Regions from separate parts of the Paenibacillus sp. FSL M7-1046 genome, predicted to be linked through region 1. Evidence: riboswitches for the same ligand, from Rfam matches in the RefSeq annotation. Region 1 holds a riboswitch; each other region holds the start of a gene.
The links. A riboswitch is a leader RNA that binds a small molecule or an ion and turns the genes downstream of it on or off. The one in region 1 is predicted to bind thiamine pyrophosphate.

Region 2: linked by a shared signal. The riboswitch ahead of NYE29_RS33810 (thiamine phosphate synthase) and the one ahead of NYE29_RS29850 (ABC transporter ATP-binding protein) in region 1 are both predicted to bind thiamine pyrophosphate.
Region 3: linked by a shared signal. The riboswitch ahead of thiC (phosphomethylpyrimidine synthase ThiC) and the one ahead of NYE29_RS29850 (ABC transporter ATP-binding protein) in region 1 are both predicted to bind thiamine pyrophosphate.
Region 4: linked by a shared signal. The riboswitch ahead of NYE29_RS07855 (ABC transporter substrate-binding protein) and the one ahead of NYE29_RS29850 (ABC transporter ATP-binding protein) in region 1 are both predicted to bind thiamine pyrophosphate.

What each region holds. Positions count from the first base shown of each region.
Region 1 is NZ_JBBOXB010000001.1:6,670,721-6,678,688, reverse strand. It holds gene thiE (thiamine phosphate synthase) at 21-680, opposite strand; gene thiD (bifunctional hydroxymethylpyrimidine kinase/phosphomethylpyrimidine kinase) at 677-1,495, opposite strand; gene thiM (hydroxyethylthiazole kinase) at 1,521-2,318, opposite strand; gene NYE29_RS29860 (ABC transporter substrate-binding protein) at 2,840-3,898, opposite strand; gene NYE29_RS29855 (ABC transporter permease) at 3,895-4,671, opposite strand; gene NYE29_RS29850 (ABC transporter ATP-binding protein) at 4,652-5,416, opposite strand; TPP riboswitch at 5,568-5,671, opposite strand; gene NYE29_RS29845 (amino acid ABC transporter substrate-binding protein) at 5,946-6,779, shown strand; gene NYE29_RS29840 (amino acid ABC transporter permease) at 6,834-7,502, shown strand; gene NYE29_RS29835 (amino acid ABC transporter ATP-binding protein) at 7,515-7,968, shown strand, end outside.
Region 2 is NZ_JBBOXB010000001.1:7,513,507-7,521,474, forward strand. It holds gene NYE29_RS33785 (fumarate hydratase) at 1-356, opposite strand, end outside; gene yfbR (5'-deoxynucleotidase) at 462-1,097, shown strand; gene thiH (2-iminoacetate synthase ThiH) at 1,125-2,282, opposite strand; gene NYE29_RS33800 (thiazole synthase) at 2,312-3,076, opposite strand; gene thiS (sulfur carrier protein ThiS) at 3,265-3,468, opposite strand; gene NYE29_RS33810 (thiamine phosphate synthase) at 3,521-4,129, opposite strand; TPP riboswitch at 4,243-4,345, opposite strand; gene NYE29_RS33815 (SDR family oxidoreductase) at 4,494-5,363, opposite strand; gene NYE29_RS33820 (NUDIX hydrolase) at 5,620-6,045, shown strand; gene NYE29_RS33825 (hypothetical protein) at 6,190-6,615, opposite strand; gene mdh (malate dehydrogenase) at 6,738-7,679, opposite strand; gene icd (NADP-dependent isocitrate dehydrogenase) at 7,698-7,968, opposite strand, start outside.
Region 3 is NZ_JBBOXB010000001.1:3,161,661-3,169,628, forward strand. It holds gene NYE29_RS13945 (PadR family transcriptional regulator) at 1-389, shown strand, start outside; gene NYE29_RS13950 (SDR family oxidoreductase) at 420-1,238, shown strand; TPP riboswitch at 1,323-1,429, shown strand; gene thiC (phosphomethylpyrimidine synthase ThiC) at 1,534-3,312, shown strand; gene NYE29_RS13960 (response regulator transcription factor) at 3,513-5,054, shown strand; gene NYE29_RS13965 (sensor histidine kinase) at 5,076-6,842, shown strand; gene NYE29_RS13970 (ABC transporter substrate-binding protein) at 7,129-7,968, shown strand, end outside.
Region 4 is NZ_JBBOXB010000001.1:1,829,770-1,837,737, forward strand. It holds gene NYE29_RS07840 (hypothetical protein) at 1-1,234, shown strand, start outside; gene NYE29_RS07845 (sigma-70 family RNA polymerase sigma factor) at 1,314-1,919, shown strand; gene NYE29_RS07850 (hypothetical protein) at 1,897-3,294, shown strand; TPP riboswitch at 3,368-3,478, shown strand; gene NYE29_RS07855 (ABC transporter substrate-binding protein) at 3,603-4,673, shown strand; gene NYE29_RS07860 (thiamine-binding protein) at 4,750-5,043, shown strand; gene NYE29_RS07865 (ABC transporter permease) at 5,040-5,801, shown strand; gene NYE29_RS07870 (ABC transporter ATP-binding protein) at 5,821-6,663, shown strand; gene NYE29_RS07875 (response regulator transcription factor) at 7,154-7,756, opposite strand; gene NYE29_RS07880 (sensor histidine kinase) at 7,753-7,968, opposite strand, start outside.

The DNA.
Region 1 (7,968 bases):
TCGAAAAAAATCGGGTGCAGTCATGTATACCGTATGATCTGCAACAAATTCTTTGCAGCTGCGCTAACGTCATACGCCCGGGCAATGGCTGAGATGACGGATACTCCATCGGCTCCGGCTCCGATAACCGGCTGGGCATTACCCGGCGTAATTCCGCCAATGCCGACCAGCGGGATGGTAAGGCCGCAGCGCCGCAGCTCTTCAATGACCCGGGTGCCTTGCACGGCCTCGGCATCGTCTTTGGAGGAGGTCGGGTAGACCGGGCCAACTCCAAGGTAGTCTGCGCCATCGGCGATGGCCTGCCGGGCTTCATGCTGTGTATGGGCAGAGACGCCGATGATCTTGTGATCACCTAGCCGCTGACGGATGGAGCGGGCCGGCTCATCCTCTTGTCCCACATGGACACCGCCGGCGTCAAGCGCGATTGCCAGCTCAATATCATCGTTCACGATGAAGGGGATACGATGCTCGCGGCATATCTGCTGAAGTTGTTTGGCCAGATTGAATGCTGCTGTTCCGGTCAGTGCCCCGGGGCCTTTTTCCCGGAACTGGAACAGCGTAATTCCGCCTTCAATGGCCTGTGTCAATGTGACTGCTGGTGAGATCCGGCAGTTGACACTGCCCATTATAAAGTACAGCTTTAGGAGCTTGCGCATGTCTTCGCTGTCGATTCTCTTCATCTCACATTTCCCCGCATTCTGTTGCCATAAGCAAAATGATTTGTCGGCCCATGTCCCGCTCCAATACCAAGACAGTCTTCGATGGCCGCCTGGATAAAAGCTTTCGCGGTATGGACCGCTTCCTTAACGGTGTTGCCCTGTGCCAATCCGGCCGCCGCTGCCGCAGAGAAGGTGCAGCCCGTTCCATGGGTGTGCCGCGTGGAAATGCGCGGGCTTTCCAGATAGATAAACTCGTTTCCGTCATACAACAGATCGAGGACTCCGGTGGTTCCGTCATCATGGCCACCCTTTAGAACAACAAAGCGGGCGCCCATGGAATGGATGAGCACCGCCGCCCGTTCACGTTCCGCCAAGCCGGAAATCTTCATCCCGGTCAAGTTTTCTGCTTCCGGTATATTAGGTGTTGCCACCAGGGAGAGCGGCAGCAATTCGGTAATCAGCGCCTGCACGGCTTCCTGCTGCAGCAGCGGTGAACCGCCTTTAGCGATCATAACCGGGTCAACCACCAGCTTATCCCAGCCATACTGGCGTACCTTCCCGGCAACGGCGCGGATGATTTCACCGCTAAAAAGCATGCCGGTCTTGACCGCATCCGGCTGCAGATCGCTTCCGACGGAATCAAGCTGTGCGGTGACAGCTTCTGCTCCGAGCGGGTATACTCCTTGTACTCCGAGAGTATTCTGTGCAGTCACAGCGGTAAGTGCCGACATGCCGTACACGCCAAGCTCCTGGAAAGTTTTCAGATCGGCCTGGATGCCTGCACCGCCGCCGCTGTCGGAGCCGGCGATTGTCAGCGCTTTGAATACTTTTGTCATGTAGTCCACTCCTTTACCGCAAGCATTATAGTGTGAGCAGCTGTACCCGTGCTCTCTCCTTGTAGGTGTCCGGAGTGACCAGGGCCAGCTGGTTGAGGAATTCAATTTGGAAGGCGCCGGGGCCTTTAAAAGCTGTCCGTTCGGCTGCGATCTCGGCAGCGACACCATAGAAGGAGAGCGCCTCGGCAGCCGCTTCCAGCCATGACCCGCCGCTGACCGCCAGAAAAGCTCCGACTACGGCGCTGAGCAAGCAGCCCGTACCGGTGACTTTGGTCAGGATGGGATCACCGTTGCTGACGACGTAGGTGCTGATGCCGTCGGTAATTACATCATCTTTCCCGGTAATGATGACCACACATTCCAGCTTTCGTGCCGCTTTATTCGCCAAAGCGATGACATCGCCATCGCCCGCACCGGCGTCAACGCCCTTGATGGCCCAGCTTTCCCCGGCAACATGGGCCACCTCAGCAACATTACCGCGCAGGGCGGTAATGCGCAGCTCCTGGACCAGCTTATGCGTGACCTCAGTGCGGTAGGCGGTAGCACCGGCTCCAACCGGGTCCAGTACCAGCGGTACCTTATGGCGCCCAGCCGCTTGTCCGGCCAGCACCATCGAGGTGATGGCATGCTCGTTCAGCGTGCCGATGTTAAGCACGACAGCTCCCGACATCGCGGCGATGTCCGCGACCTCCTCATGGGCATCGGCCATGAAGGGCGAAGCGCCCAGGGCCAACAGCCCGTTGGCGGTAAAGTTGGCCACCACAATGTTGGTGATGTTGTGCACGAGCGGATTGGCTTCACGTACTTTAGCTAAATAACTCATTATTAGTCCTCCTCAAAGTTTTGTTACAGCGCATGTCTGTTCTCATACATCTCATCTCTCTGTGCGTTAGCGAGGTACATTCTATTGCACTTTCTACAGCAGACGGCCCCTAAATCTCAGCCGCAAAACAGCTTCTATTGCACTCTATACAGCAGAATCTAGCAGAAAAGGGGCTTTTGCTCGGAAATGCAGAAATCTACTGCATGAAATACAGCAGAATGCGGATCACCGCAGAGAAATGAGCAATCTGCTGCACAAAATACACTCATCCAAAAAATGCCCTTTAGAAATTAACCTAACACTGCTAATTCTAGATTCAGCCTACATACATCTAATAGAACCGCATTCACAGTATCCAGATAACGCTGTTGCGTAAGCTTTTGAGTGAAAATAATGCACAAAAATAATGGTCCCGCTAACACTGGATTAGTCCCATAAAGAATGGTCCACGATACAAGTCCCATACATAAGTCCAGTCCCCATACATGAATCTCTAAACTTCGGCCCTTAGAACTTAGCTCCTACAGATTAACAAAAGCTTCCTTACTGTCCGATTCTCCGCTCAACAGTCCGTTCTCGGACAGCCACGTGTGCACGTTCTCCCAGGATTTCTCCTCCTGCTGTCCAAAAGGCAGTTTTCCTGCATCCATCAGCGGCAGAAGGATTTCCAGACTTTTTGTCTCGATTGCTTGGTCGAGCGGGGCGGTAGCGTCTTCGTGTGCAAACAATATTTCAAGTGCCTGCTGAGGCTGCTCCTGTACGAATTGCTGTCCTTTGCGTGCCGCATTCATGAACTTCCGGTAGTCATCCTCCGAATCCAACAAGCCCTGTTCACTGGCAACAAGTACAAGCTCATAATAGTCCGGCACTCCGTAGTCCGTCGGATCGAATGAAGTGACGGGGTGGCCTTCTTTTTCCAATATCAATGCCTCATGATTTATAAATCCGCCGATAATGCCGTCTGTGCGTCCGGTAGAAAGGGCAGGAATAAGATCGAATCCAACATCAATCAGGTTCAGTGAAGCCGGATCGCCTCCGTCGTATTTGACCATTGTCCGGAGCATCGCTTCATACAGGGGAATGGAGGAGTATCCGGCATTTTTGCCTGTGAGTTTTTTCGGGCCGGTTATCGCGCTCTCTGCGGGGACCAGAAGATGATTGAGCGGATGCCTTACGAGCGCTGCGACAGATTTTACAGGTATTCCTTCACTGCGCGCCATTAGTACCTGTGGTTGGTAGCTGAGAGCCAGATCAGCTTTGCCTGCGGCTACAAGCTTCAAAGCATCATTGCTGTCCGCCGGCATTTGAATGTCCACCTCCAGCCCTTCTTCGGCAAAATAGCCATTCTGCTGAGCAGCATACAGGAAGGAATGAACTGCGTTCGGATACCAGTCGAGCATTATAGTCAGCTTGTGCGGATTGCCGCTGGAATTCTCTGAAGAAGCGGCGGAGGTATCCGGGTCTTTTGCGCTGGCGCAGCCGCTTAAGAGGGTAAGCAGGCATAACAACAATAAGTATGGAATAAGGCGGTGTGTTTTCTTATGTGTGGAATGATTGCGATATAGCTCAGGATGGGTCATCGGTAAAATCCTCTTTTCTGCAAAATGAGTTTTTCGAGCACAGCGATACTGAGAAACAAGGCTACACCCAAAACGGACAGCAGCAATACGGCGGCGAACATTTCTGCACTTTGCAGATTGCCGGCCATCCGGCGGCTGAAATAACCAAGCCCCCGGCTGCCGCCCAGCCATTCCCCGATCGTCGCTCCGATCACACAGTAGACGATGGACAGCTTAAGTCCGGAGAAAAAGGAGGGCAGCGCCAGCGGAATCTGCGTCTTACGCAATATCTGCCAACGGTTTGCCCCAAGCGTCAGGAGCAGGTCTCTGTACAGGCTGCCGCTATGCCGCAGGCCGTCATAGACGGCTACCACAACCGGGAAAAAGGCAGTCAGAAAGACGACAGCAACCTTGCCCCACAGGGTATAGCCGAACCACATAATAAAAATAGGTGAGAGCGCGATCAGCGGAATGGTCTGGCTGATAATCAGCATGGGATAAAGTGCTTTGGCGAGCGGAGCGAACATATGCATGCCGGTACCCAGCAGTGTTCCGCAAACAACCGAGAGGGCAAACCCGATCAGTGACTCCTGCAACGTGGCGGGCAAATGCTCTCCGAACAGCAGTCCCCGCTTTTCAATCAGCGCTGTCCAAATTGCACTTGGCGCCGGGAGAATAAATGAAGGGATCATGTTCAGCTGTGCTGTGATCTCCCATGCCGCAATAAGCAGCACCACAAGCAGTAGAAAGGGGCCATAAGTCCGCAGCTGTTTCTTATACCATAGAGCTCTCATGCAATCTACTCTCCAAATCCTCCCGCAGGGCAACAAACTGCGGTTCATAATTCATTTTGTAATGTCTGGGTCTCGGCAAAGTGACGATTAGCTCCTGCAGCCCGCCGCCAGAGCCGCCGGTCATCAAATAAATCCGGTCGCTGAGCAGCAGCGCTTCTTCAAGATCATGAGTGATGAACAGAACGGATTTATCCAGCCCGCCCCACAGCTCCAGCAGCCAGCGGTGCATCTCCCGTTTGGTGATCGCGTCCAGCGCTCCAAACGGCTCGTCAAGCAGCAGCAGTTCGTTGCCTGCAGCTAGTGTGCGCAGCAGGGCGACCCGCTGGCGCATCCCGCCGGACAGCTCCTGCGGATAAGCATTTTCCTTGCCGGAAAGACCAAAGCCGTCCAGCATTCCGCGGATCCGGGCGAGTGCCTCGTGCCGGCTAGAGTCCTGCTTAAGCTCCCAGGGAAGCAGGCAATTGTCCAGCACGGTCCTCCAAGGCAGCAGCAGGTCCTGCTGCGGCATATAAGCGATCTGTCCAAGCCGCGAGCATGTCGAAGGAGAGCAGCGTCCATGTACGGTTATTTCACCGCCGGACGGCTCGAGCAGGCCGGCAATAATTTTGAACAGTGTGCTTTTCCCGCAGCCGCTGGCTCCAACAACGGAAATGAATTCGCCTTGGCGGACGGTCATTGAAAGACCGGAGAATACCGGATTTCTAGTCGCTGCAAACGAATAAGTCAGGTTGGTTATAGTGAGCATATTGGAATATGGAAACCTCCTGCGGGTGTAGTTTGTATGACGATACTTGCCGGATCGGCGGCAACAGCAAACACAAGAAAGACCCATTCATTTCCGGAGGAAATAAATGGGTCTGAACGTCACAGTCAGTTAGCTTAGTGCGGCTCCGCTGAACAATTCTGCTCCACTTCCCTCCGCTGGTATGATCCAGATCAGGTTCCAAGGGTCCGGAGCTTAAAGCTCCGTCTCAGTCGGCCGACTCCCCTAGTGAAATAACAGGTCAATATTGAATTTGCAATTGCTAATTAATATACCATATCCCGGCAGTTTGTAAAGAGAAGCAGTCGCTCACATTGCTGCAGTCCGGTTATGAACAGCGTGATCATACCGGCGGAAATCGCCTCTTTGCTGGAGCCGTACCGTTTCGGCTGGCATAAGTAGAGGTCTGACTGAAGATGCAAAAAACTTGATGAAGCAGCGGTGCTTTTGGGCAAGATAAGCAAGTGTCCATGCAGTGAAAAATAGAGGGATTTTGAAAGGGGTTCATGTGATGAAGAAGCTTAGTCTGACTATCCTGCTGCTGCTAACTCTGCTGCCGGCAGGGGCATGCGGCAATAATAACAATACAGCGCCTGCGGCTACTGCCGCGCCCACAGAAGGAGCGGCGGCTCCGGCCGGGCAGAACTCACTGGAAGCTGTTAAAGCGAGTGGCAAGCTGCGTATTGGTACGGAGGGGACATATGCTCCGTTTACTTTTCATGATGCAGAGGGCAAGCTTACCGGTTTTGATGTGGAGATTGCGAAGGAGATTACGAAACGGCTGGGGGTGGAACCCGAATTTATAGAAACCCAATGGGATGGCCTGTTTGCCGGCATGGATGCAGAACGTTTCGATACGATATTCAACGAGGTTTCGATCACGGATGAACGCAAGGTGAAATATGATTTCTCTGAGCCGTATATCGTCTCCAAGGGCGTGCTGATCGTGCGCGAGGATAACCAGAATATTACAGCCTTCGCGGATCTTAAAGGCAAGAAGGCAGGTCAATCGCTGACCAGCAACCTGTCCGATATCGCCCGGGAGAACGGTGCAGAGATCGTCGCTGTGGATGGCTTCAACCAGGCCATAGACCTGCTGACCTCGGGCCGGATTGATGCGACCGTAAATGACGGCTTGTCCTATCTCGACTTAAAGAAGCAAAAACCAGATGCAAAGATCAAACAGGTGGATGAAACGGCTGAGGGATCGAAAAGTGCGGCAGTTTTCCTCAAAGGAAACGAAGAGCTGGTTAATGCCGTCAGCGATGCACTGGCTGAAATGAAGAGCGATGGAACCTATCTGAAAATATCGGAGAAATACTTTGGGGCGGATGTGTCCAAATAACAAATGGAGCTGGCGCGAAGATGCAGCCGAGTGTCCAAAAAGGATGTCTGAACGATGGATGACCGGAAAATTGGGATTTTCATGGATTCACTGCTACCCCTGTTTAAAGCGGGGGTGGCTTATACCCTTCCGCTGGCGCTTGTTTCCTTTGCGCTTGGATTGCTGCTGGCTGTTCTTGCCGCGCTGTTCCGTCTCTCCTCATGGAGAATCCCGAAGCTGATCGCCCGGTTCTACGTCTGGGTAATCCGCGGGACACCGCTGCTGGTGCAGCTCTTTATTATCTTTTATGGACTTCCGGCGGCAGGGATTGTGCTGGATCCTTTTATTGCCGCTGTAATCGGTTTTACACTCAGTGTTGGAGCCTATTCTTCGGAAATTGTCCGGGCAGCCATCCTGTCCATACATAAAGGCCAATGGGAAGCTGCCTTTTCCGTCGGAATGAGCCGGGGGCAGGCACTGCGGCGGATTATTCTGCCTCAGGCGGCGCGTGTATCGGTTCCGCCCTTGTCGAACTCTTTTATCAGTCTCGTAAAGGACACCTCCCTGGCGGCAAGCATTACGTACGTTGAGATGTTCAAAACAGCGCAGCAGATCACGGCGACCACCTACGAACCGCTGCTGCTCTATAGTGAGGCTGCATTATTCTACCTGCTGTTCTGCTCCGTACTGTCCGCGCTGCAAAATGTCCTGGAACAGCGGTTTGACCGTTATTCGGCGAGATAAGGAGGAAAGCACTTGATTGAAATTCGCGGCCTGCATAAATCCTTCGGTTCGCTACAGGTGTTAAAAGGTATCGACCTCAGCATGGAGCATGGCAAGGTTCTGGTGATTATCGGGCCCTCCGGCTCCGGCAAAACAACGCTGCTTCGCTGCTTTAATCTGCTGGAAATACCGGATCAGGGCAGCCTGTCGCTGGGGGAATTAAACCTTGAATTTACGCAAAACAGGAAAATTCCGCATAAGACACTGATGGCCCTACGCCAAAAAACAGGGATGGTCTTTCAGTCCTACAACCTGTTTCCGCATATGACTGCGCTTGGCAATGTAATGGAGGGGCAGGTTACTGTACAGAAACGCAGCAAGGAGGAAGCTAAGCAGCGGGGGTTAGAGCTGCTGGCCAAGGTAGGCCTCAGTGATAAAGCGGAGGCTTACCCTCATCAGCTGTCCGGCGGCCAGCAGCAGCGTGTGG
Region 2 (7,968 bases), 840 kb from region 1:
GCGCCCAGATTGTCTCCGCTGTTCTCGCCGGTAAGCGAATCTACCGAATTGGGACGCAGCTTGCCGTTTTGGGTCGCCCGGACAATGGCGCTGTGTATATCTTTTTTCATTTCTATCTGATTAACGCCTACAGGTGTATGAATAATAAACGTCGGCATCCCCGTATCCTGACAGATCGGCGATACCTGAAGCTCAGCCATTCCGATATTCTGTGCAATCGTGGTCAAAGCAAGTCCCGAGCGGGTCGCCCTGTCTTCCAGCGCGCGCCCCTTCGCTACCGCCCTGCGCACATCGCCCGGCAAATTTGTGGAGGTCTCTACGATCAGATTATAAATGCTGTCTTCAAAATGCTGCATCTTCATTCAGGACTCCTCTCCATCAGTTCCAGGTTGTCTAAACTCTGTTACAATTAGTTATTATAATATCATATTAATCGGCTCATGAAAGGGGTTGCTTAAAAATTGAACTACCATTTTTCAGCCTATTTGTATCGCCTGCAATATATTCAGCGCTGGAGCCTGATGCGCAGCACCGCCCCGGAGAACGTGGCGCAGCATTCATTCCAGGTAGCCCTGCTGGCCCATATGCTGTGCTCGATCGGCAACGCTCATTTCGGGCGGTCGCTAAATGCCGACCGGGCTGCGGTGATGGCGCTGTTCCACGACGCCTCCGAGGTATTCACCGGCGATATCGCTACGCCGGTGAAGCATAACAACCCGCGGCTGCTGTCAAGCTTCCGCGACATGGAGCGGGCCGCCGCCGAACGTCTGGCGGCGATGATTCCGCCGGAGCTAAGCGCGGTCTACACGCCGCTCCTGCAGCCGCAGGACAGCCCGCCCGGCTCAGAGGATGCCGGGCTGCTGCGCTATGTCAAAGCAGCGGATGTGCTGGACGCCTACCTGAAATGCGTCTGGGAGGTCGCTGCAGGCAACCGCGAGTTCGCCGCTGCCAAAGAGCAGACCGCGACAAAGCTGCGCATACTGGAACTGCCGGAGATGGATTATTTCCTGGCCCATATGGCTCCAGGGTTTGAAATGTCGCTGGACGAGCTGTCCGCTGGCATGAGCAGTGAACCCGGGGCAGATTCGGCAGATTGAATGCAGCATTTGATCGCTTCCAATTTATTAACGCAGGGAGTCCACCTGATGGTGTGGTGTAATCTTTGGTGAATGGAGCGGCTCTGTCAGGATATCCCAGTCCTTGAATACCGGCTGCAGCCCCTTGGCATACAACATTTCTGTAATTTCATGCACTTTGCGGCCATCCGATATTTCAAACTGCGGGGTTCCGCCTTCAAGGGTATGCCCGCCTACCTCGGTGGATACTCCTGCGGACATTTTAGTGATGCCGAGATGGACCAGATGATCGCGTAAAGCTGCCGGTTCCCGCGTGGACAATGAAATGCCCGCACGGGGCAGAAACAGGCGGTAAGCCAGTATGATCTGCACCAGCGCACGGTCGGTTACATCACTTGCCGGATTGAATTCTCCGAGATACGGGCGAAAACGGGGAATCGACAAGCCGATCTCGCACTCCGGGTACTTGTCCTGCAAGTATCTGGCATGCAGGGCAGTTGCCAGAGCCTCCTGGCGCCAATCGTACATCCCCAGCAGGGCACCAATATTCACGGATCGAAACCCGGCGCGGCAGCCGCGTTCGGGCGCATCCAGACGGTTGCGGTAGACTCTCTTCGGACCCTTCACATGCAGCTTTCGATAAGTCTCCTGATGATAGACCTCCTGATACAAGGTAAGACCGTCTACCCCTGCCACCCTCAGTTCATTGTACTCTTCTGTAGAGAGCGGATTAACCTCAATGCTGACAGAAGAAAAATAGTCACGGAGCACCTTCACACACTCCCTCACATAAGTGGCCGGACTTTCACTCCGGGATTCGCCGGTCAAAATCAGAATGTGGCGCAGGCCTGTGGCGGCGATAGTTTCCGCTTCTTGCCTGACCTCCTCCAGTGTCAATTTTTTGCGCGGAAAGTCATAAATCGAGCTAAAGCTGCAATAAGTGCAATGATTCACGCAAAAATCGGCCAAATACATCGGCGTAAACAGCTGCATCACATGCCCGAAGTGCGTACGTGTCAATCTTTGCGCTTTCTGCGCCATTTCCTCCAGGTAAGGCTCCGCCGCGGGAGACAGCAGTGCCATCAGCCCGTCTTCGTCCAGCTGTTCCAATCGTAGCGCCCGCTTCACATCCACCGCAGTATACTGCTTCCATAAAGTCTCGTAAGGAAGCTGCTCTAACCGAATCACCGTATCAAAAAAGCTCATGCTCTTCCTCCCTTCCTTCTCTGCATTGACTAGAACAAAAAGCCGGTCAGCGGCGAAGAGGCCGTTGCCGCCTCCTCCACCGGCCCCAGTCCGGCCAGATAAGCCTTGCGCCCTGCGGTTACCGCCTCACGGAATGCCTCCGCCATCAGAAGCGGATCACGCGCAGTAGCAATTGCCGTGTTCAGCAGCACGGCGGATGCGCCCATTTCCATTGCCTCAGCAGCCTCGGAAGGTCTGCCAATACCGGCGTCAACAATCACCGGAAGATCCACTTCTGCGATCAGAATCCGCAGCAACTCCTTGGTCTGCAGGCCGCGGTTCGAGCCGATGGGCGCACCCAGCGGCATAACAGCGGCAGCTCCGGCTGCCTTGAGCCGGATAGCTGCGGAAAGATCGGGACTCATATACGGAAGTACAACGAAACCCTCTGCAGCCAATATTTCCGTGGCTTTAACTGTCTCCATATTATCGGGCAGCAAATATTTCTGATCATTAATGACCTCGATCTTCACCCAATTGCCCAGCCCTGCCGCCCTGGCCAGTCTGGCAATACGTACCGCTTCTTCAGCTGTGCGCGCGCCGGAGGTATTGGGCAGCAACGTCATATGGGAGGGAATATGCATAACAATGTTGTCGTCACTCTCCGGATCAACCCGGCGAAGAGCCACCGTAATGACCTGAGAACCCGAGCGTGCAATCACTTCGGGAATAAGGGTATTGCGGCTGTATTTCCCGGTTCCGATAAACAGCCTGCTGGATAAAGGGATTCCGCCGATAACGAAAGAATCTTGCATAAAATCGCCTCCTGAGATAGTGGCCCGCTAAAATGCGGAGCTTCTGTTGCTGATACGCCGAGTTTTTATCTTACCTGTTATGTCTTACGTCTTACGTCTTGCCTCTTGCTTCCTACCACTTACCACTTACCACTTACCTCATACCATTTGCCTCTTACTTCTTGCATCCGGCAACACGCACTGGCACTTTAGCCCCCGCCGACAAAGTGGACCAGCTCTACGCGGTCACCTTCGCTCAGCAGCGTATCTCCATAAACGTCCTTGCCGACAATCTCACCATTCAGTTCCACGATAACCAGTCTCCCGGTCCACCCGGACCGGCTTAGCAGATCAGCTACAGTCCGGCAGCTCTCTTCATAGGTCCCGCCTTTTCCATTCACGATCAAATTCATGCTTGCTCACCTCCTTTAACTGGTGCAGGAGCATTATTAAATGGCTTCAAGCTTAGGGTACGGCCTGAACTGCTGATCTGTAGGCTGTAGCGGCGGCCACAGGATCTCCCGCACTGCATATTCCGGACATTACGGCAATTCCGGCAGCCCCGGTCGCCAGAACCTTTCCGGCATTGCCCGGCTCAATTCCGCCTATGGCGATCAGCGGAATGCTGCTGCAGCGGACAGCCTCAGCCAACTGCTGCAATCCGCGCTCCCGCTGCCCCGGCTTGCAGGCCGAGGGAAACACATGCCCGAACAGGCAAAAGTCCGCTTCCTGCCGGCCGGATTCAGCCGCCTCCTCCGGGGCATGCACCGACCTTCCCAATCGCAGCCCCGGTGCTACGCTGCGCGCTGCGGCAGGCGGCAGGCTGTGCCAAGCCAACTGGACCCCGCCCGCCCCTGCGGCCAGAGCAACGTCTATCCGGTCGTTGATCATCAGCTTGGCAGGCGGAACCCCCGCTATAATCAGCTGCTCCGTCAGAGCCATGAGCTCCCGTGCAGACATTGCCTTTTCCCGGAGATGGATATAATCCACTATGAATTGCACAGCAGCAGCCAGCTGAACAAACTGCGCCGGATTCTGCTTTCCATCCGAGATCAAATGTATCTCTTTCAACACGTTCACCTTCTCCTTTTCTTTTGCATTACCGGCAAACACAAAAAAGACCGCCCCCCGTAAAGGAGGCAGTCTGGAATATATACAGGAATACCGGGCCATTCAGCCCCGCTGCAGTTATTCGTTCTCCACTTCCCTACGCTGGTATAAACCAGATCAGGTTCAAAGGGTCCGAACGGGTATGTTCGTCTCAGCCTTGCGGCACCCCTAGTGACAAATTCATATTCAATTACGCTTAACGTTTCATATACTAACATATTATTCCTTGAAGAGCCATCCTTTAAAAGAGGCCTGCATCAAAAAGAGCGAAACCCAAGGTTCCGCTCCAGACTCAAATTATTCATAGCAATGGAATCAGCAGCCGCATTTAGCCGTTTACGACCTCGCCGCCGTTCACATGCATTACCTGTCCGCTTACATAAGATGAATCGTCGGAAGCCAGATACACATAAGCCGGAGCCAGCTCCTCCGGTTGTCCCGGGCGTTTCATTGGCTGCGTGCCGCCGAATTCACTGACTTTCTTCGCGTCAAAGGTCGACGGAATAAGCGGTGTCCAAATCGGTCCCGGCGCTACGGCATTTACCCGGATGCCTTTGTCCGCCAGGTTCATCGACAGCGAACGGGTAAAGCTGAGAATCGCCCCTTTGGTGGACGAATAGTCCAGCAGCTGCGGGCTGCCCCGGTAGGCTGTGATCGAAGTCGTGTTGATGATCGTGGACCCTTTTTTCAGGTGAGGCATGGCTGCCTTGGTCAAATAGAACATCGAAAAAATATTCGTGCGGAACGTCCGCTCCAGCTGCTCGGAGGTAATATCCTCAATCTTCTCCTGCGGATGCTGCTCGGCCGCATTATTAATCAGGATGTCCAGCTTGCCGAGTCCTTCCACCGTCTTATTGATCAGATCCTGGCAGAACGCCTCCACGCCAATATCGCCGGCAATCAGAATGCACTTCCGCCCCTCTTGCTCCACCTGGCGTTTAGTCTCTTCGGCATCGGAATGCTCATTGAGGTAGGAAATAACGACATCCGCACCCTCCTTGGCAAAATGAACGGCAACCGCCCGGCCAATACCGCTGTCTCCTCCTGTAATCAGAGCCGCCTTGCCCAGCAGCTTGCCCGCCGCCTTATAGGCTGAAGTCTCGAACTCCGGCAGCGGATTCATTTCACTTTCAATTCCGGGCTGGCGGTCCTGCACCTGCGGAGGTAGTGTTTTTTTGGTTTGCGTGTTGTCTGGCATGATCCATTCTCCTTTCGCTGTGTACCTGTTGGTTACTCATCGTTTTAGGGTTGGCTCAGGGTGCCTGGTTTATGCACCTGCAGATCATCTCTTCATTTGCTTTACGTTATGTTACTTACCACACCTTGGGTGCGGTCAAACTAAAATGTCAGTCGTTTTTGCCGTGGAAGGCGATATACTTTAGAGAGAAAGCACTAATCCAGCAAATGGAGTTGCGGATTTATGCAGACTCTGCGCAGAGGGGAGAGCACGCAATATGGTCAAACACACTCGCAGCATCATCGTTGCTGTCAAAGGAGTTATTGTACATGGAGGCCGGATTCTGCTTGTTCGGCGTGCGGCAAGAGATTCTGTCGGAGCGGGCACCTGGGAATGTGCGGGCGGGAAAATAGAATTCGGAGAAGACCTGGAGGCGGCTCTGGAAAGGGAGATTTACGAGGAGACCGGACTTGCGGTTACTGTCGGCAATCTGCTGTATGCAACCTCGTTTCTAACCGATCCGGCAAGGCAGCTTGTCATTATCACCTATTTGTGCCGGAGCACTGACCATGCAGTACAGCTGTCCGAAGAGCATTCGGATTATAAATGGTGCAACCGGCTCGAGCTTCAACGCCTGCTTCCGGCGGGAATCCTCGCTGAATTTGAGAAAAGCCATGTTTTCTCCCTGAACGAACTGCTGTAAAGCGTTGTCTGCTACAATCTGTGACAGCGGCATGGCGGGGTGGTACCCGATAGACTTGTCCCGAAGTAATGTCTGCACCCAAAAACCCGCTCTCCTTGCCATTCCGGAGGCGGGCTTTCTGTAGTCTTTCTATGAAGGAGAGTCTTAAATAATGCTGTTGTACACCATAAAAAACACCATTAGCACCAGCGCCACCATGAGCAGCAGGCTTAAGGTACGGATTTTGCCAGTCTCTGCGGATACGTCACGGTTCTCGCGCATGCCGGCTGCGGCAAGACGCAATGGTTTGCTGATGATGCCGCCGAGTGCAAACATCGCAAGCAGCAGGACAACCACCACGATCATCCACGGCACCGAATATTCACCCTTTGTCATCATATAGCCGCCAGTCAGCAGTTGGATGACGAGACCGTACTGGGCGAAGCGGTTGAAGCCGCCGATTGCACTAAGCGTTCCTTCTCTCGCAGGGACGCTCAGCTTCTGGACACGCCCGAGAACAAACGGCAGCACCAGATAAAAGCCCAGCGCCAATGTACCGATCATATGTAGAAAAAACAAAAAGTGACCCATAACATACCTCCTCTATTGTTTTCAGTGATTTTAGTTACACTTCAATTATACATAACCAACAAATAGAAGAAAAGAAAACCCCCATTTTAATTTCTAAAATGGGGGCTCCCGCAGGCTAATGCTCAAATCGTAACTACTGAAGTAACGGCACGTACCGAATCTGCCGACTTATCCAAAGCCGCTTTCTCCTCTGCCGTAAGCTCCAGTTCATATACCTTCTCAATACCGTCCGCACCCAGCAGCGCCGGAATGCCCATGAACAGCCCATCATAGCCGTATTCACCTTCAAGCAGAGCGATTACCGGAATAATCCGCTTCTTGTCCTTCAGGATCGCTTCTGTCATCTGGACCAAGGAAGCCGCTGGCGCATAATAAGCGCTGCCGTTGCCGAGCAGGCTGACAATCTCGCCGCCGCCGACTCGTGTACGCTGTACAATCTCGGCAATACGCTCTGCGGAAATCAGCGTATCAATCGGAATGCCGCCAACGCTGGAGTAGCGTACGAGCGGTACCATATCATCGCCATGTCCACCCAGCACAAAGCCGCGTACATCTTCAACCGAAACGTTAAGCTCTTGGGCGATAAAAGTACAGTAGCGGGCCGTATCCAGCACGCCGGATTGTCCGATTACCCGGTTTTTGGGGAAGCCCAGTGCATTGTAAGCCACATAAGTCATCGCATCTACCGGATTGCTCAATATAATTACGATTGATTCCGGAGCGACACGTTTCACATTTTCGCAGACCGATTTCACAATTCCTGCATTGGTATTCACCAGATCATCGCGGCTCATGCCCGGCTTGCGGGCGATGCCTGCCGTAATAATCACGATATCCGAATCCGCAGCATCCTCATAGCTTGAGGTTCCCGTAATCTGGCTGTCGAACTTCTGCACAGGGCCGGCTTCCAGCATGTCAAGCGCCTTGCCTTTGGTCGGGTTCTCGAGCTGCGGAATATCCAGCAGCACCACGTTGCCGAGTTCCTTCTGGGCAAGCATAAGCGCCGTGGTAGCGCCGGTGAAGCCGGCACCCACGACTGTAATTTTATAACGTTTGATGGCCAAGGGATATCCTCCTACAGGCTACAGATTATTGATAATTTCGTCGGCAAACGCAGAGCATTTCAGCTCTGTTGCGCCTTCCATTTGACGGGCAAAATCATAAGTCACCGTTTTGTTGTTGATCGCGGTGCTCATTCCTTTGTAGATAAGGTCAGCCGCTTCCTGCCAGCCCAAATGCTCCAGCAGCATTACTCCGGAAAGAATGACCGAACCCGGGTTCACAACGTCCTTATCGGCATATTTCGGAGCCGTACCATGTGTTGCTTCAAAGATAGCATGCCCTGTTAAATAG
Region 3 (7,968 bases), 3.5 Mb from region 1:
TAATAACCAAGGAAATTGTGCCCCAGAAAGGTAAGCCAAACAAGAATGTTTATAACATAACGGCTAAAGGGCGAGATTGTTTTAACGACTATTTACTAGCGCCACTAGAGGGAGACAGTAGTAAGAAATCCGATTTTATGATGAGGCTTTATTTTGGCCGATTTGTGGGGTATGACAAGGTGATTTTCTGGTTGAAGCAAGTACAAGAGGAATCACAAAAAAAGTTAGATCAGTTATTAGAGCAGTATTCACATTATAAAGATGAAATGCACCCGGCCCAGATCATTTGCATCCAGATTGGGATAGCAGAATATAAAGCTAAACTTGCAACCATTGCCGGGGGATTGTTAAGCATGGAGCAGTTAGAGGAAGAGAAGAGCAGCATTTAGCGAATTCAGATACTTTTAGGAGGAATTTTAATGAAAACAATATTCATCACGGGTGCTTCATCTGGCATTGGGAGAGCTACTGTAAAACATTTTGCTGAAAGAGGATGGAACGTAGTAGCCACGATGCGTGCACCTGAAAAAGAAACTGAATTCATTACATTGGACAATGTATTGGTGTTGCGGTTAGATGTTGAGAAAACAGATACCATTCAATCTGCATTGGCTGAAGCTATTCAGCGGTTTGGTAAAATTGACGTTCTCCTGAATAATGCCGGATATGGGTCAATGGGGCTTATAGAAGTAGCTACGGATGAGCAGATCCGCAGACAATTTGAAGTGAATGTTTTTGGTCTTATTAGTATGACTAAAGCCATGCTGCCTCATTTTAGATCTAATCAGGAAGGGTTGCTAATCAACATCTCTTCAATGGGAGGGATCGTGACCTTTCCTACGATGTCTCTGTATCACTCCACTAAATTCGCGGTAGAAGGTTTTTCTGAATCCGTATCTTTTGAATTAGCATCCCAAAACATCAAAGTAAAGTTGATTGAACCAGGAGCCATTAGCACGGACTTTGGCGGAAGATCGATGGAGTTCTTTTTTAATGATGGCTTAACGGATTATAAATCATTCACTACTGCCTTTCTGGGTAAATTAGGGGAAATGGAAAAAGCTCCAGACTATGCCTCGGCACCAGAACTTGTAGCTGACACTATTTATCAAGCGGCCACAGACGGTACAAGCAAATTCCGTTATGTAGTGGGAGAAGATGCGGAAATGCTCATAAGTATGAAGAAAAATACGGTTGAGGAAGAGTATCTAAGTAATATAGCTCAGCATTTTTCATAAAAAGAGGACAGGTTTATCCAAAGCTCTATTAAGAGCACCGTTGACAATTGCTGGATTTCTCTGTAACTTAAACATAACTAAATAAGAAACCACTAGGGGAGCCTGAATAGGCTGAGACGGGAAAAATGCATTCCTGGACCCTTGAACCTGATCTGGATCATACCAGCGTAGGAAAGTGGAGTCGGACCTTTATTTCATTGTTGGCGTTAGCCTTATATGGATATTTGAGCCGCTCCATGTGGAGCGGCTTTTTTGCGCGCACTCTTATTTATTTAAACCTTAAGGAGGAAACAAGATGCCGAATCAAGAGAAGAAACATGAGGTCGATCTGTGTGCTTTTCCGGGAAGTCACAAGGTGTATGTGGAGGGCTCACGGCCTGATATTCAAGTTCCAATGCGCGAGATTACATTAAGCCGAACCTCGGGTACGGCCGGAGAAGCGGAGAATGCTCCTGTCCATGTCTATGATACAAGCGGGCCTTATACTAATGATGAAGCCTATAGCGATATCCGCAAGGGGTTAACGCCTCACAGGCTTCAGTGGATCGCGGAGCGGGGAGATGCCGAATCTTACGAAGGAAGAACGGTCAAGCCGGAGGATAACGGGAATCTCACGGAGAAGTCGGCGGCAGAGGTGTTTCCGGGATTGCAGCGTCGGCCCTTGAGAGCCAGAGAAGGCGGCAATGTCAGCCAGCTGCATTATGCGCGCAGAGGCCTGATTACGTCGGAGATGGAATTTATCGCAATCCGGGAAAATGTAACCCCTGAGTTTGTTAGAGAGGAAGTAGCCAGCGGCCGTGCGATCATTCCAGCGAATATTAACCATCCTGAGAGTGAACCGATGATTATCGGGCGGAATTTCCTGGTGAAGATCAATGCCAATATCGGGAATTCGGCGGTGTCCTCTTCCATTGATGAAGAAGTAGAGAAGATGAGATGGGCTACCCGCTGGGGAGCGGATAATATTATGGATCTGTCGACAGGCAAAAATATTCACACCACCCGTGAATGGATTATCCGCAACTCTCCGGTACCTATCGGGACAGTGCCTATCTATCAGGCTTTGGAAAAAGTAAACGGCAAGGCCGAGGATTTAACTTGGGAGGTATACCGGGACACTCTGATCGAGCAGGCGGAGCAAGGAGTGGATTATTTCACCATTCACGCCGGGGTACTGCTGCGTTACATCCCATTAACGGCCAAAAGAATGACGGGTATCGTCTCCAGAGGGGGTTCGATTATGGCGGCCTGGTGCCTGGCCCATCATCAGGAGAACTTTCTCTATACACATTTCGAGGATATTTGTGAAATCATGAAGGCTTATGATGTTGCGTTCTCTTTAGGTGACGGGCTGCGGCCAGGCTCCATTGCCGATGCTAATGATGAAGCCCAGTTTGCCGAGCTGGAGACGTTGGGGGAATTAACCTCGCTTGCCTGGAAGCATGATGTTCAGGTGATGGTGGAAGGCCCGGGCCATGTACCGATGCATCTGATCAAAGAGAATATGGATAAACAGCTTGAGCTCTGCCATGGCGCTCCTTTTTACACACTGGGTCCGCTGACTACGGATATTGCACCCGGCTATGATCATATCACCTCGGCTATTGGAGCGGCGATGATCGGCTGGTTCGGCACGGCGATGTTGTGTTATGTTACCCCGAAGGAGCATTTAGGATTGCCTAACAAAAATGATGTGCGGGAAGGCGTCATCACCTATAAAATTGCCGCCCATGCAGCCGACTTGGCCAAAGGACACAAGGGGGCGCAGGATCGGGATAACGCACTCTCCAAAGCGCGCTTCGAGTTCCGTTGGCGGGACCAGTTCCATTTGTCGCTCGACCCGGAACGGGCGCTGGAATATCATGATGAGACTCTTCCGGCGGAAGGGGCCAAAACGGCTCATTTCTGCTCTATGTGTGGACCCAAGTTCTGCAGTATGCGCATTTCTCATGGTATCCGCGATACGGCGAGGTTGCAGGATGGACAAGAAGAACCGGAGCAAGAGATGATTACCGCTGGGATGCGGTACAAAGCAGAAGAGTTTAAGGAAGGCGGAGGTCTGATCTATAAATAAACTGTCGGCCGGGTACTATAGCCTAATCGCCCTCCTCCCTCTCAATTGACAGTCTCCGGGCGTATACCTATAATGTAAATCAGATTATGAAAGCTGTTTCATTTCTGATAGATAAGTTTGTTTCGGTGAGATGGAACCCCTTAATCAAGCGGGTTTCATTTTGTTTTTTAGTGTATTTTTGTTCCCAAAAAGGAGAAGCCATGGACACAACGTTCTGCAAAATATTGGTGGTGGACGATGAAATGCTGGTACGGCAGGGGATAATCCATCTGCTGGACTGGGAAGGGGAAGGGTTTCAGATTGCGGGCGAGGCCTCCAACGGAAGAGAGGCTTTTGAATTAATTGAATTACAGCGTCCGCATATCATCCTGACCGATATCGTTATGCCTGTGATGGACGGGGAAGAGCTGATCCGGCTCGTCAAGGGGGTGTATCCGGAAATTGAGGTGATCGTGCTTAGCAGCTTCAGTGAGTTCGAATATGTGCGTTCGACCTTCCAAAGCGGGGTTGCCGACTATATCCTGAAGCCCAGACTGGAGGCCGCTTCCCTGCTTGCCGTTCTGAAAAAGACCGCGCAGCGGATTCCGCTGCTTCAGCATGTGGACTGGAGAAGCGACAAGCGGCAATCCGCGGACTATATTCTGGACAAACTGCTTTCCGGCTTTCCAGTGGAGTACGACGAGGAAGCGCTGCGGGTGATGTTCCCCTTTCCGGGCTTCGTGCTGCTAATTGCTGATACGGGCGACGAACCCGCTGCGAATAGCCGCAAAGAGGAGTGGCTGGAGAACAGTATTCGTTCTCTGCTGCAAAGCAGCGGCAGCAGGGTAACCTTCCGCCGGCTGTCTCCGCTGGAGGGGCATGTCCGCCTGTTGTTTAATCTGGAGGAGGCTGGGTATGAGGCGCTCGTCCGTCTTGCAGATCAGGTATTCACCGCGGGCATTCGTGCAAATATGTTCCTGAATCTCGCGGTCAGCCGGGCTTTCACTGAGCTGAGTGAACTGCATACGATCTATACGGATGATCTGATGAAGCTGCTGGACCGCCGCTTCTTTCTCCCGGATCACTGTTTACTGGTAGATAACGGCGAGGAGGGGGGGCAGGGTCCCGCTTTCGATCAGGATGCCTTCGGCGCAGAGCTGAACCGGCAGGAGTTCGATTTGGCTTTCGGCCGCTTGAGCGCATATGTTGCGTCCATGTCTGGCCGGAGAGATACAGGGATGTTCGAGTTCAAATCGTTTTTATGCCACAGTATGTTTCAGATCATCGGAATGCTGCTGCATTTCCATTACGAGGCCCGCGCCTTGGACGAAAGCAAATATGAGTTCTTCCGCTCCATTCATGAGGCACGGCATATCGGTGAAACGGAGATACGGCTTGAGCAGTTTTTGCAAGCTGCGACGGAATGTGTAACCAAGAACCGCGGCGGAGTACCAGCCATTCAAAAAATTTTACTATATATCGACGAGCATTATTCACGCCAGCTTACGCTGACCGAAGTGGCAAGGCAGTTTCATTTCAACCCGTCCTATCTGTCTAATTATTTTGCGCTACATAACAAAGAGGGCTTCAACGAATATTTAAACCGGGTGCGGATTGAAAAGGCGTGTCTGCTGCTGAAAGAAAATGCCGGTCTATCCATTTCCGAAATCAGCAGTCTTGTGGGCTACTCAGACCACAGCTATTTCACCAGAGTATTCCGCAAGCTGATGGGAATCTCGCCCAGTCAATACCGGAAAGGCTAATGCAGCGGGAAGGAGCCCGAAATGGGACTAACGGAGAAATGGCTCACAAAGCTCAAGGATCAAAGCCTGTTCAGTAAAATATTCGCCGTCATGGTCATCAGCATCATTCTGGTTACCGTCCTGATTACCGGAGTGACCGTACAAATGTCCCAAAAGCTGTTCGTGCAAACCTTCAGCATCACCAATTCCAAGATTATCGACCAGATCAAAAGTGCGCTGGAGAACTCCCATTATGCAACCGTCAACAGCGCTATTGAAGTCGGGCAGAGCGGCGTGATCAGAAGCTTCATGACGGAGAAGGATATCAATTCACTGGCGAACTTCAAGCGGTATTACAGTATGCGGGATCAAATGGACCGCATTCAGTCCGGTATCGGAGGGACCAATATCGGCCTCTCCATTCTGGGTGTGAACGGAAGAAGCTACACCAGCGATGTTACCTACTGGTCGGGCTCCTCAGAAGAGTTGAAGAACAATCCCATTACAAAGGCCGCTCAGGAACGCAATGGGCAGCTCTTCTACAGCTTTATGGACGCCAGCCCGTTCAATTCACAAAGCCGTTATCTGGTCGCCGCCAAGGCGTTGACCGCCCCGGGTCTATCCAAGCCGTACGGCACGTTGTATATGTTCACCCGTGAAAGTGATTTCCGCAAGAACTACGCCAGCTTTACGAGTCAGGGAAACGATGTAATGTTTCTGGATAAATCGGGCCAGATCGTGTCCAGTAATCGGACGGAGCAAATCGGCAGCATGTCTCCCGACCTGCTGGAAAGCGCGCAGCAGATCGCTGAGGTGGGCCTGTCCAGTCAGGAGCTCTCCATCGGCGGGCGGGAGGTCATCGTGCTGGCGGACTATTTGCCTTCGTACAATCTATATATTGTGAATCTGATTGATAAGAAACAGACAATCGGCACGCTGCTGGACAAAAAGGCGATTTTTCTGATCGTTGCAGCAATCGCCGCCGTAGCCGTACTCGTCATCTATTTTCTGACGAAGAGGCTGACGCAGTCTCTGCGCACCCTGGTCAAAAAAATGTCCAATGTGACCAAAAAAAGTTTCCATAACTACATGTCGGTCACCGGCACTTATGAGACAAGGCAGCTCAGCACCGCATACAACTATATGCTTAAAGAGCTGAACGATTATGTGGGTCAGCTTGTGGAGACCCAAAAGGAGCAGCGGAAGGCGGAATTGGCCGCACTTCAACAGCAGATCAATCCCCATTTTCTATACAACACGCTGGCGTCAGTCAATATTCTGGTGCAGAGAGGAAGCAAGGAACAGGCGACCGAGACGATTCATGCGCTGATTTCCCTGCTCCAGAACACCATCAGCAATGTGAACGAGACGATTACAGTGGAAGAGGAGCTTATTAACCTGAAGCATTATGTATATATTAATCAGGTTCGCAACGGCAACCGCATTAAGGTGGATTACTTCGTTTCACCGGACTGCATGTCTGCTAAAGTGCCCAAGCTGGTTCTTCAGCCTTTTATCGAAAATGCCTTCTTTCACGCGTTCAATATCAAAACCTCCGGCTATATCTATGTCACCATAATGAAGGACAGGGATACGCTGCACTGCGAGGTGGTTGATACGGGAGATGGGATGGATCTGGACAACAAAGATTCGATTCCCGCCTCGTCCGTCAGCAGGCAGCTGTTCAGCGGCATCGGCATCCGCAACGTTCATGACCGCCTGACATTGCTGTACGGTGAGCCTTACGGCGTATCCATCTCCAGCACACCGGGGCAGGGGACGAAGGTTTCTATCAAAATTCCCTGCTGACTACGGATTGAACCGGTGTTTTTGCAGCATACTATCCAAGCCACGCCATGAACCGGCGCCTTATAAACGGCGCCGGTTTTTTGTATGTGCGATGTTTGTTGGACGGGGATTTACCTAAAAAAAGTGCGAAAGGAGAAAATAAATGCTAATTCACTCTCCGTGGAAGCGGATACAAAGACAATATTATCACTATTTTAACTAAATTAATTTCTAACGAAATGAAGGACCAGGATGATATTCTTGATAAAGAAAGCACTTTCAAATATACGTTAGGGGGATATACATCATGAAGAAAAAAGCTACTGCTCTTCTGCTCGCCGGCTTTATGCTGCTGACAGCCTGCTCCAGTAACGCCAATAACCAGGCAAATACCAACAATGGGGAAGCTACAGGCACCTCCAAGGAGATCACGGTTTGGGCATGGGACAAAAACTTTAATATCGCCGCAATGAATCTGGCGAAGGATGCGTATGTGAAAGACCATGCGGATGCTAAAATCAACGTTATCGAATATGCCCAGGATGATATTATTCAGAAGCTGAACACCGGCCTCAACTCGGGAAGCGCATCGGGTCTGCCGAATATCGTTCTGATTGAAGATTACCGTGCTCAAAGCTTTTTGCAAACGTATCCAGACTCATTTCAGGAGCTCGGTGATGCTATTAAACCCGCTGATTTCGCCGACTATAAGATCGGACCAACCAGCTTTAACGGCAAGCAATATGGCGTTCCTTTCGACTCCGGGGTTGTAGGCCTGTATGTCCGCACAGACTATTTGCAGGAAGCGGGCTACACAGTTGACGATCTGCAGGATATCGACTGGCAGAAGTACATTGAGATCGGCAAAGCGGTAAAAGCTAAAACTGGCAAAGATATGCTGACCCAGGACCCGAACGATCTGGGGCTGATCCGGATGATGATCCAATCCGCCGGCTCCTGGTATCTGAAGAGCGATGGTACAACACCTGACCTGAAGGACAATGCTGTACTGAAGGAAGCGTTCGAAAGCTATAAAGAGCTGATGTCTGCGGATATCGTTAAGGTTAACTCCGACTGGAGCTCGTTCCTCGCCGGCTTCAACAGCGGTGCCGTTGCATCCGTTCCAACAGGCAACTGGATTACACCA
Region 4 (7,968 bases), 4.8 Mb from region 1:
AGCCCATGTCCTATTCCCGCGGGACAAGGATAAAGAAGATTCCTTCCGCCGGTTTTCCCGGGTAAACGATCTGGCCTGCAGGCTGGAAATGACACAGCAATCCGTAAACTTCCGGGTACTCTCGACGGATGTATTCATTTGTCCGTTTCAGCTTGGATTTCTGACCGTAAGAGTCCGCATCGAGGAAGAGAACCTGCCCTTCAGCACCGCGCTGGAATTCGCCGACCGTTTCCGCACACTCGAGGATGTCTCCTACCAGGACAAACATACATATATCCATTGCCAGGACAAAACCTTCGATCAGGTGGAGGATTTTGTGTTCAGGAATCTGGCCGATGGCCTGCAGCCGTTTATGGACCAATCGGAAATTGACGGAGCCTACTTCGAGACGCTTCCCTTCTTCGTTGATGAACGAATGCTGGTCCAAGCCTTTTATGGCTTCAACCGGCAGGAGGACGCAGACGAAATCAGTGTGGAGCTGCGTTACCGCGCCTCCCAGCTGGATGGGCTGAATCTGGACGGAAAACCCTATATCAGCGCCAGCGATCCCGAGTACATCGAGGAGTACTGCCAGGCACATTCGTACAACCGCTGGGGGCCGGATACCTACTATATGACCAACGAGCAGACCTTCTGCTGCCTGAGCCGGGCCGAACAGGAGGTAGCCACCCCACTGGTCAATCAGATGTACGGGCAGTATTACTACGGGCTGCTCCTTAGTATTTTCCACAAAATCGTCCTGTTGAAGCTTTCCAATCTTCACTCCCGGCTGCGTATCAACCACGATTATGATGAAATTGAGAATCTGATCTTCCTGATTAACAAGTTTTCGGCCAAGTTTTATTTTCTGGAGCTGATTTCACAGTCGCAGGGCCGGGAGATCTTCATCCAGCTGCGCAAAGTATACGGCAATGACGCCCTCTTTGATGAAGTCAAAATGACCCTGAACGACCTGTTCCAGTACCAGGAGAAATTCCAGGCCAAACGCCGGGATACGCTGCTGATGATTCTGACCGTCTTCACAGTGGTGAGCGGCATCTACGGGATGAACCAGGTCATTGAAGATTTGAAGGGACGCATTGAATGGAGCAAAATACTGGAATACTCTCCTTTTGAATATTTGGCACTGCTGCTCACCTTCACCGGTATCCTCGTCAGCATCCTCCTGACGCTGAAAGAGCTGTGGAACGGAATCCGCAGCCGCCGCAGAAAAAGATTTTATTCCAAGGATTGATAAGCTGTCGGAAACAATCATGAGTGATTTGCTCTCCGGACGACGTAGTAATGAATAGTATATACGCCGGAGGTTGCCTATGACGTTCAATCCTAATGACAGCCTGGCATGGGCCGGGCGGTTCATAAACAAAGATAAAAAAGCACTCGCAGAAGCGATTGATTTCTTTGGCCCCGATGTGCAAAGACTGGTCCGGCGTATTCTGTCCGGCACCGGAAGCGCGGAGGATGTTGAGGAATGTGTGAGCGATGTGTTTATGGCGGCATGGACCGGAATCAGCCGTTATGAGCCCGAGCGCGCCTCCTTCCGCACCTGGCTGTTCCTGCTGGCCAAATACAAAGCGCTGGATCTGAGGCGCAAGCTGCTGCGCCGGGGCGGAACCGGAGAAGCAGATGCCTCCAGAGCTGCACGGAACGAGATTTCCGCCGAACAGGAAGTTCTTTCCCGCGAGACGGCCAGTGAATTGTTCGGCTGCATGCAGCAGATGGGCGAACCGGACCGCAGCCTGTTTCTGCGCAGATATTTTCTTTATGAGAGCCTTGATCAGCTAGCGCAAACTTTCAGTCTCAGTAAAAAGGCAGTCGAAAGCCGCTTATACCGTTGCCGGACGCTGCTCAAGCAGAAGCTAGGCCTGTCTGAGAGTCAGGGAAAGGAGGCGCAACATGGCCAAAGACATGAAAATTGAGGAACAGCGCCTGTTCGGGATGATTGATTCTATGAGCTTCAGCGATGCAGAGCTTGCCTTAGGTGTTCTGCCGGAGGTTGACCAAGGTCCGCGCCCCGCAGACGAAGAGGAGGCAGCTTCGCTCGCCCGCGTCAAAGCACGTACACTTGCCCGTCTGGAGCCCGAAGCCGCTGTCCACGCCTTCCGTTCCTTCGCCCGGAGATCCCAGAGGCGGAATATCTTCGCGGCCGCAGCGGCAGTAATACTCATCGCTGCCGGTATGCTCGCTTTCTCTCCTGAGGTACAGGCCGGGTTAAGAAAGGCGCTGAGTTTCCTTCCTGGCTTCGGCACCGTTGTGGAGAACAGCCCCGGTGACCGGATCTATGTACTGAGCAAACCCTATGACATTGCTGTGGGGGACGGAAGTCTGACCGTGGATGCCGTTCTCCTGCAAGAGCTTGGCGTGAGCATTACGCTTCGCGGCCGGAAAGTCCCTGAAGTCAGCGAATTTGAGGCAGATATCGGCGGCAACCGCTATACTTTCACCTCTTACATGCGTTCGTCCTCGGAGAGTGAGTGGTACGGCAGCTACAGTTCAACTCAAGCGGTGCAACTGAAGCAGGATAATCTTCTAACCCTGCATCTGGGCGGCACAACCGTTGGTCCGTTACAGCTCACCGCTCCGAAGACAGCTGAGGAGCTCGGGGAACTCGGCGCAAGCGATATACAGCAGGATGTGCGGATTACTGCTTTTCCGGTGGACCTTGGCGGCAGGCTTGTCCGTGTCCAGTTATTGCCCACACTGACGGGAGAATCCGGGCTGACTGTCCATTCTTACGGACTGGAGCCGCTGGTGCCTGGATCAGGTCTCTATATAGAGAACGCGGCAGGAGAAAAGGCGGTACTGGAGCAGCCTGAATCCATGTCCTATCCTTCCGACTTCCGGTTTCATGAGACTGCCGGGGCGGGCGCTTGGCCTTATACGGTCTTCATTCCTTATATTGAAGTTTCAGATCGTGACGCCGTATCTGCAGAAGTAGAGATTCCGCTGCCTGATATCGGCCAGGAGAAAATGCTCCACACACGCGCGGAAATCGCGGGCTTTCAGGTAGAGTTCACCCGCATTGAACGTACCGGCGAGACGGCTGCCAGCGTCGATGTGAATGTGAATTTCAATGCCGCAAAGCTGCGGACGCTGAAGTATTTCCTTATTCGCTATCCGGGGCAGGCGGACAACAGCTCATTCTCTTGGGTGAATACCGACCAGACCTACGGCGTGATGAAAACCCTCCATTTAGAAGCAAAACCCGGGGAGGATAAGCTGCGTTTTAAGCTTTCTGAGCCGCATTTTCTGCTCAAAGGGCCGTGGCGCCTGCCGCTGAAGCTTGATAGCTAAGCAGAGTTGCTACTGGACAACTATGGAGCGGGCGTCTATAATACACCGTAAGAACACAGCAATACCTATAACTTCATAGTACCAGGGGTGCTGGAATTGGCCGGCTGAGATTGTGTCCCACAAGATACTGACCCTTATACCTGATCTGGATAATGCCAGCGTAGGAATCGTCAATCGCTTACGGCCGTTTATGGCCCAAGCACAACCTTGCGCAAGTAACTGGTGTCCCGATTCTCGGGGCGCCTTTTTTATATGGGACTATTCAGAATTTGGAAGACTAGGGTTGCTGGAAGGAGAGAAGAAGAGAAATGGGAGTCACAAAAGTATTAAAGCTCAGCCTCACCTGCATGCTGGTCTTTGCCATTGCCGGATGCGGCAATAGCAACGGGAACTCCGGCGGGAATGCGGCAGAGACTGCCGGGAACAGCACCACTGCTCCTGAAACCACTGCCGGGGCAGCAACGGACGCTCCGAAGGAGCTGACCAAGGTAAAGATCGCGCTGGACTGGACGCCGAATACAAATCATACCGGGCTTTATGCGGCAAAAGAGCTGGGCTATTACGAAGAGGAAGGGCTGGATGTTGAAATCGTGCAGCCGGGCGCTGCCGGGTCCGACACGATGGTTACCTCGGGCGAAGCCGCTTTTGGCATCAGTGCCCAAGAGGCGCTGACGCTGGCCCGCCTGCAGAAGGTGCCGCTCGTGTCCATCGCCGCTATCATTCAGCATAATACCTCCGGGTTCGCTGCACCGAAAGACCGCAATATTAAGACACCGAAGGATTTCGAAGGCAAAACCTACGGCGGCTGGGGTTCCCCTGCCGAAGAAGCGGCCATGAAAGCCATTATGGACCCCGAAGGCGGAGATGTGAAAAAGGTGAAGCTGGTGAACATCGGTGAAGCGGACTTCTTCACCGCCGTGAAACGCGACATTGATTTTGCCTGGATCTTCTATGCCTGGACCGGGATTGAAGCGGAGCTGCGCGGAGAACCGCTCGACATGCTCTACCTCAAGGATTATGCACCCCAGCTTGATTACTACACACCGGTACTGACTACTAGCGAGAAGGAAATTGCCGAACATCCGGAGCTGGTGAAGGCTTTCCTTAAGGCTACCTCGAAAGGTTATCAATACGCCATTGATCAGCCGGAGGAAGCCGCAGCTATTCTAACCAAAGCTGTTCCCGAGCTGGATCCCAAGCTGGTCCTGGCCAGCCAGAAATGGCTCAGCCCGAAATACAAGGATGATGCCGTCCGCTGGGGCGAGCAGAAGAGCGAGGTCTGGCAGGATTACGCCGACTGGATGTATGGCCTGAAGCTGCTCGATCAGCCGCTGGATGTTCCAAGCACATTTACGAATGAGTTTTTGCCAGCTAACTGATTAAGGATGAAGTGATTGAATGTTCGTTTCGCGCTGTACGCAGATTACCCATTTAAACTGAGAGGATTGATATATTGTGGCCAATACATTGCTAAGCATTCAGGTAATTCCCAAAACTCCGAACAACGAGGATTCGATTCCTTACGTGGACAAAGCCATCGAAGTGATTCAGAAATCAGGTGTAAAACATCAGGTGAACCCGCTGGAGACCACGATGGAGGGCGACATCACCGAGCTGCTTGAGGTTGTGCGCCAGATGCATGAAGCCCTGATTGCAGCAGGCAGTCCGAGCATCATCTCCCAGATCAAAATCGCCCATAACCCGAATGGAATCAGCATGGACAAGCTGACGGAGAAATACCGGCCGTGAGATCGTATTGGAAACAGATTTGGCCGCCCCTTGTGGCGGTCGTCTTTTTTCTGGGGTTATGGCAAGTTTCGGTATCCCTGTTCCATATCGAGTCATGGATCCTTCCCAGTCCAAGCGATATCGCCCGGGAAACCTCGGGCAATGCTTCCGGCATTTGGGCACATACAGCGGCTACGCTGCGCCTTACCCTGATCGGCTTCCCCATCGGCACAGGCGTGGGTCTTATTGTCGCCCTGCTGCTGCATCTGCTGCCTTGGCTCAAGAGAGCACTCTACCCGCTGCTCATTCTCAGTCAAAATGTGCCCTCCATTGCGCTCGCGCCGCTGCTGATTATCTGGTTCGGCTTCGGGCTGCTGCCGAAGATTGTGCTGATTACACTTGTCTGCTTCTTCCCGGTTTCAGTCGCCGCCATGGGCGGCCTGATGCAAAGCGACCGGACCATGCTAAACTATATGAAGATGGCCGGCGCGAACAAATGGCAGATCTTCACCAAGCTGGAGCTTCCGGGCTCCCTGCCCGCCCTGTTCTCGGGGCTTAAAATTTCGGCCACCTATGCCGTAATGGGCGCTGTTGTCGCGGAATGGATCGGCGCTGACAAGGGCATCGGCTACTACATGCTGCTGCAAAAATCCGCTTACCGCACAGACCGCGTATTCGTCGCCATTGCCATCATCGTGCTGCTCAGTCTTGTGCTGTTCGCACTTATCGCACTGCTGGAGAAATGGCTGGTGCGCTGGAAACCGCGCAAAAGTTCCTAGAAAAGGAGGATGGCCGACAATGCCGCATATTACAGACAACCCGCCATCCGGCACTGAAGCAGCCGGTATTCCTGAATCCAGGACCTTACCACCTGCACTTGAGGTAAAAGGAATCTCCAAAACCTTCACCCACCGCCGCCGCGAAACCCGCGTGCTGGACAACGTATCCTTAACAGTGCAGCCGCAGGAATTCGTCTCAATTGTCGGACCCTCAGGCTGCGGAAAAAGCACTTTATTCCATATTATCGGGGGCCTGGAGCTGCCGGATGCCGGAACGGTAAGCATGAACGGCAACCTTGTTACAGGGCAGCGCGGAGAGATCAGCTATATGCCGCAGCAGCCCGCGCTCTTCCCTTGGCGGAGCATCGAGGACAACGTCCTGCTCGCCGGTGAGCTTAAGGGCGCGCCGCAGGCTGCGGCGCGGGAAACCACCCGCCATTGGCTGGCCAAGGTCGGCCTTGGCGGCTTCGAGCGGGCCTACCCGCATATGCTGTCGGGCGGCATGCAGCAGCGGGCTGCCTTCCTGCGGGCGCTGCTCGCGCCGCAGGAGCTGATGCTGCTGGACGAGCCGTTCAGCGCACTGGATGCGCTGACGCGCAGCGAAATGCAGCGCTGGCTGCTGGAGCTGTGGGAGGAGAACCGCCGCTCCGTGCTGTTCATCACCCACAACATTGAAGAAGCGCTGCTGCTCTCCAGCCGCATCTATGTGTTCTCCGGACGTCCCGGCTCCGTCCTGCATACGGTCGATGTCCCGTTTCCCCGGCCGCGCCGCGAGGAAATCGCCGATTCGCCGGAATTCCTCCAGCTCAAGCGCCAGCTGTCACAGTGGATGCGGGAAGAGCAGGCGAAGAGCGCCAAGTAATCTTAAGCGATATCCGCTTAACAACCTGTACATTAAGACCAGCCGCCCGATGAACCGGACGGCTGGTCTTATTAATATGTAGTTATTTCAAGATAACCACCCGAATGCGACACTGATTCAGGCAGCGCAGGGCTACGCAACACAAACAAAAGGAAACACGCCCGCTATTTTCATATAAAACCTATTTTTATTGATTTAGAGGGAATTACTCCCTATATTATTCAATTACTAAGCCCTTTTTCCATTTTCCATGGAATTACCGGTAGTAAATCCCTCTGCTTGCCGCACCATTCTGTCGGTGGCATAATTAGCGGGACCATTCCCCTTTAAGCTATAGGCATACATCAGCTCCATAAAGAGACTACTGGCCCCCTTCCCGCCGCTCCATTAAGCATTCAACCTTAATAGAATTTATCCGGACGTAACCAGTAACAATCCACCTGTAGCACGCCCACCGCAGCATTCAGAAATATCAAGAGATAATAAACGCCTAAATCCAGCCCTTCTCCTCAGCCAGCCGTACGGCTTCGATCCTGCTTTTCACTTCCAGCTTGCCCAGAATTTCCGAGATGTAATTGCGGACTGTCCCATAGGATAGGTGCAGACTCCCGGCAATTTCACCAGCCGTCTGCCCTGCTCCGGCCAGCCGCAGAATCTCCCGTTCACGGGAGGACAGCGGATTCTCTTCCCGCAGGCTGCCGAAGACCAGTTCCGGCGAGACCTCACGGTGTCCTTCCATGACGCGCCGGATCGCATCCGCCAGCTTGTCGACCGGCTCGTCCTTCAGCAGATAGCCCTGAATCCCGGCCTTCACGCCCCGTTCGAAATAGCCCGGCCGGGCAAAGGTCGTCAGGATAATGATCTTCGTCCGGCAGCCTTTGGCTTTCAGCAGCTCCGCCACCTCCAGCCCGCTCTTCAGCGGCATTTCAATGTCCATAAGACATACGTCCGGTTCCAGCCGCTCGATCAGCGCAAGCGCCTCCGCCCCGTCGCCGGCCTCTCCGAGAACCTCAATGTCCTCCTCCAGGTCAAGCAGCGAGGCCATCGCCCCGCGCAGCAAACGCTGATCCTCGGCGATTACAATGCCTATCATGCCAATTCCCCCTCCTTATGTTCCTTGATAATCCTTGGAATCACTACAGATAATGCTGTCCCCCCGCCCGGATTGGAGCTTAATGTCATTGAGCCGTCAACGAGCGACAACCGCTCGGCCATCCCTTTCATTCCGTTGCCGTCGCGGCGTTCCCGTCCTGCTTCATCAGGAGTGAGTCCAATTCCGTTATCCTCAACGGTGATCCGCACTGC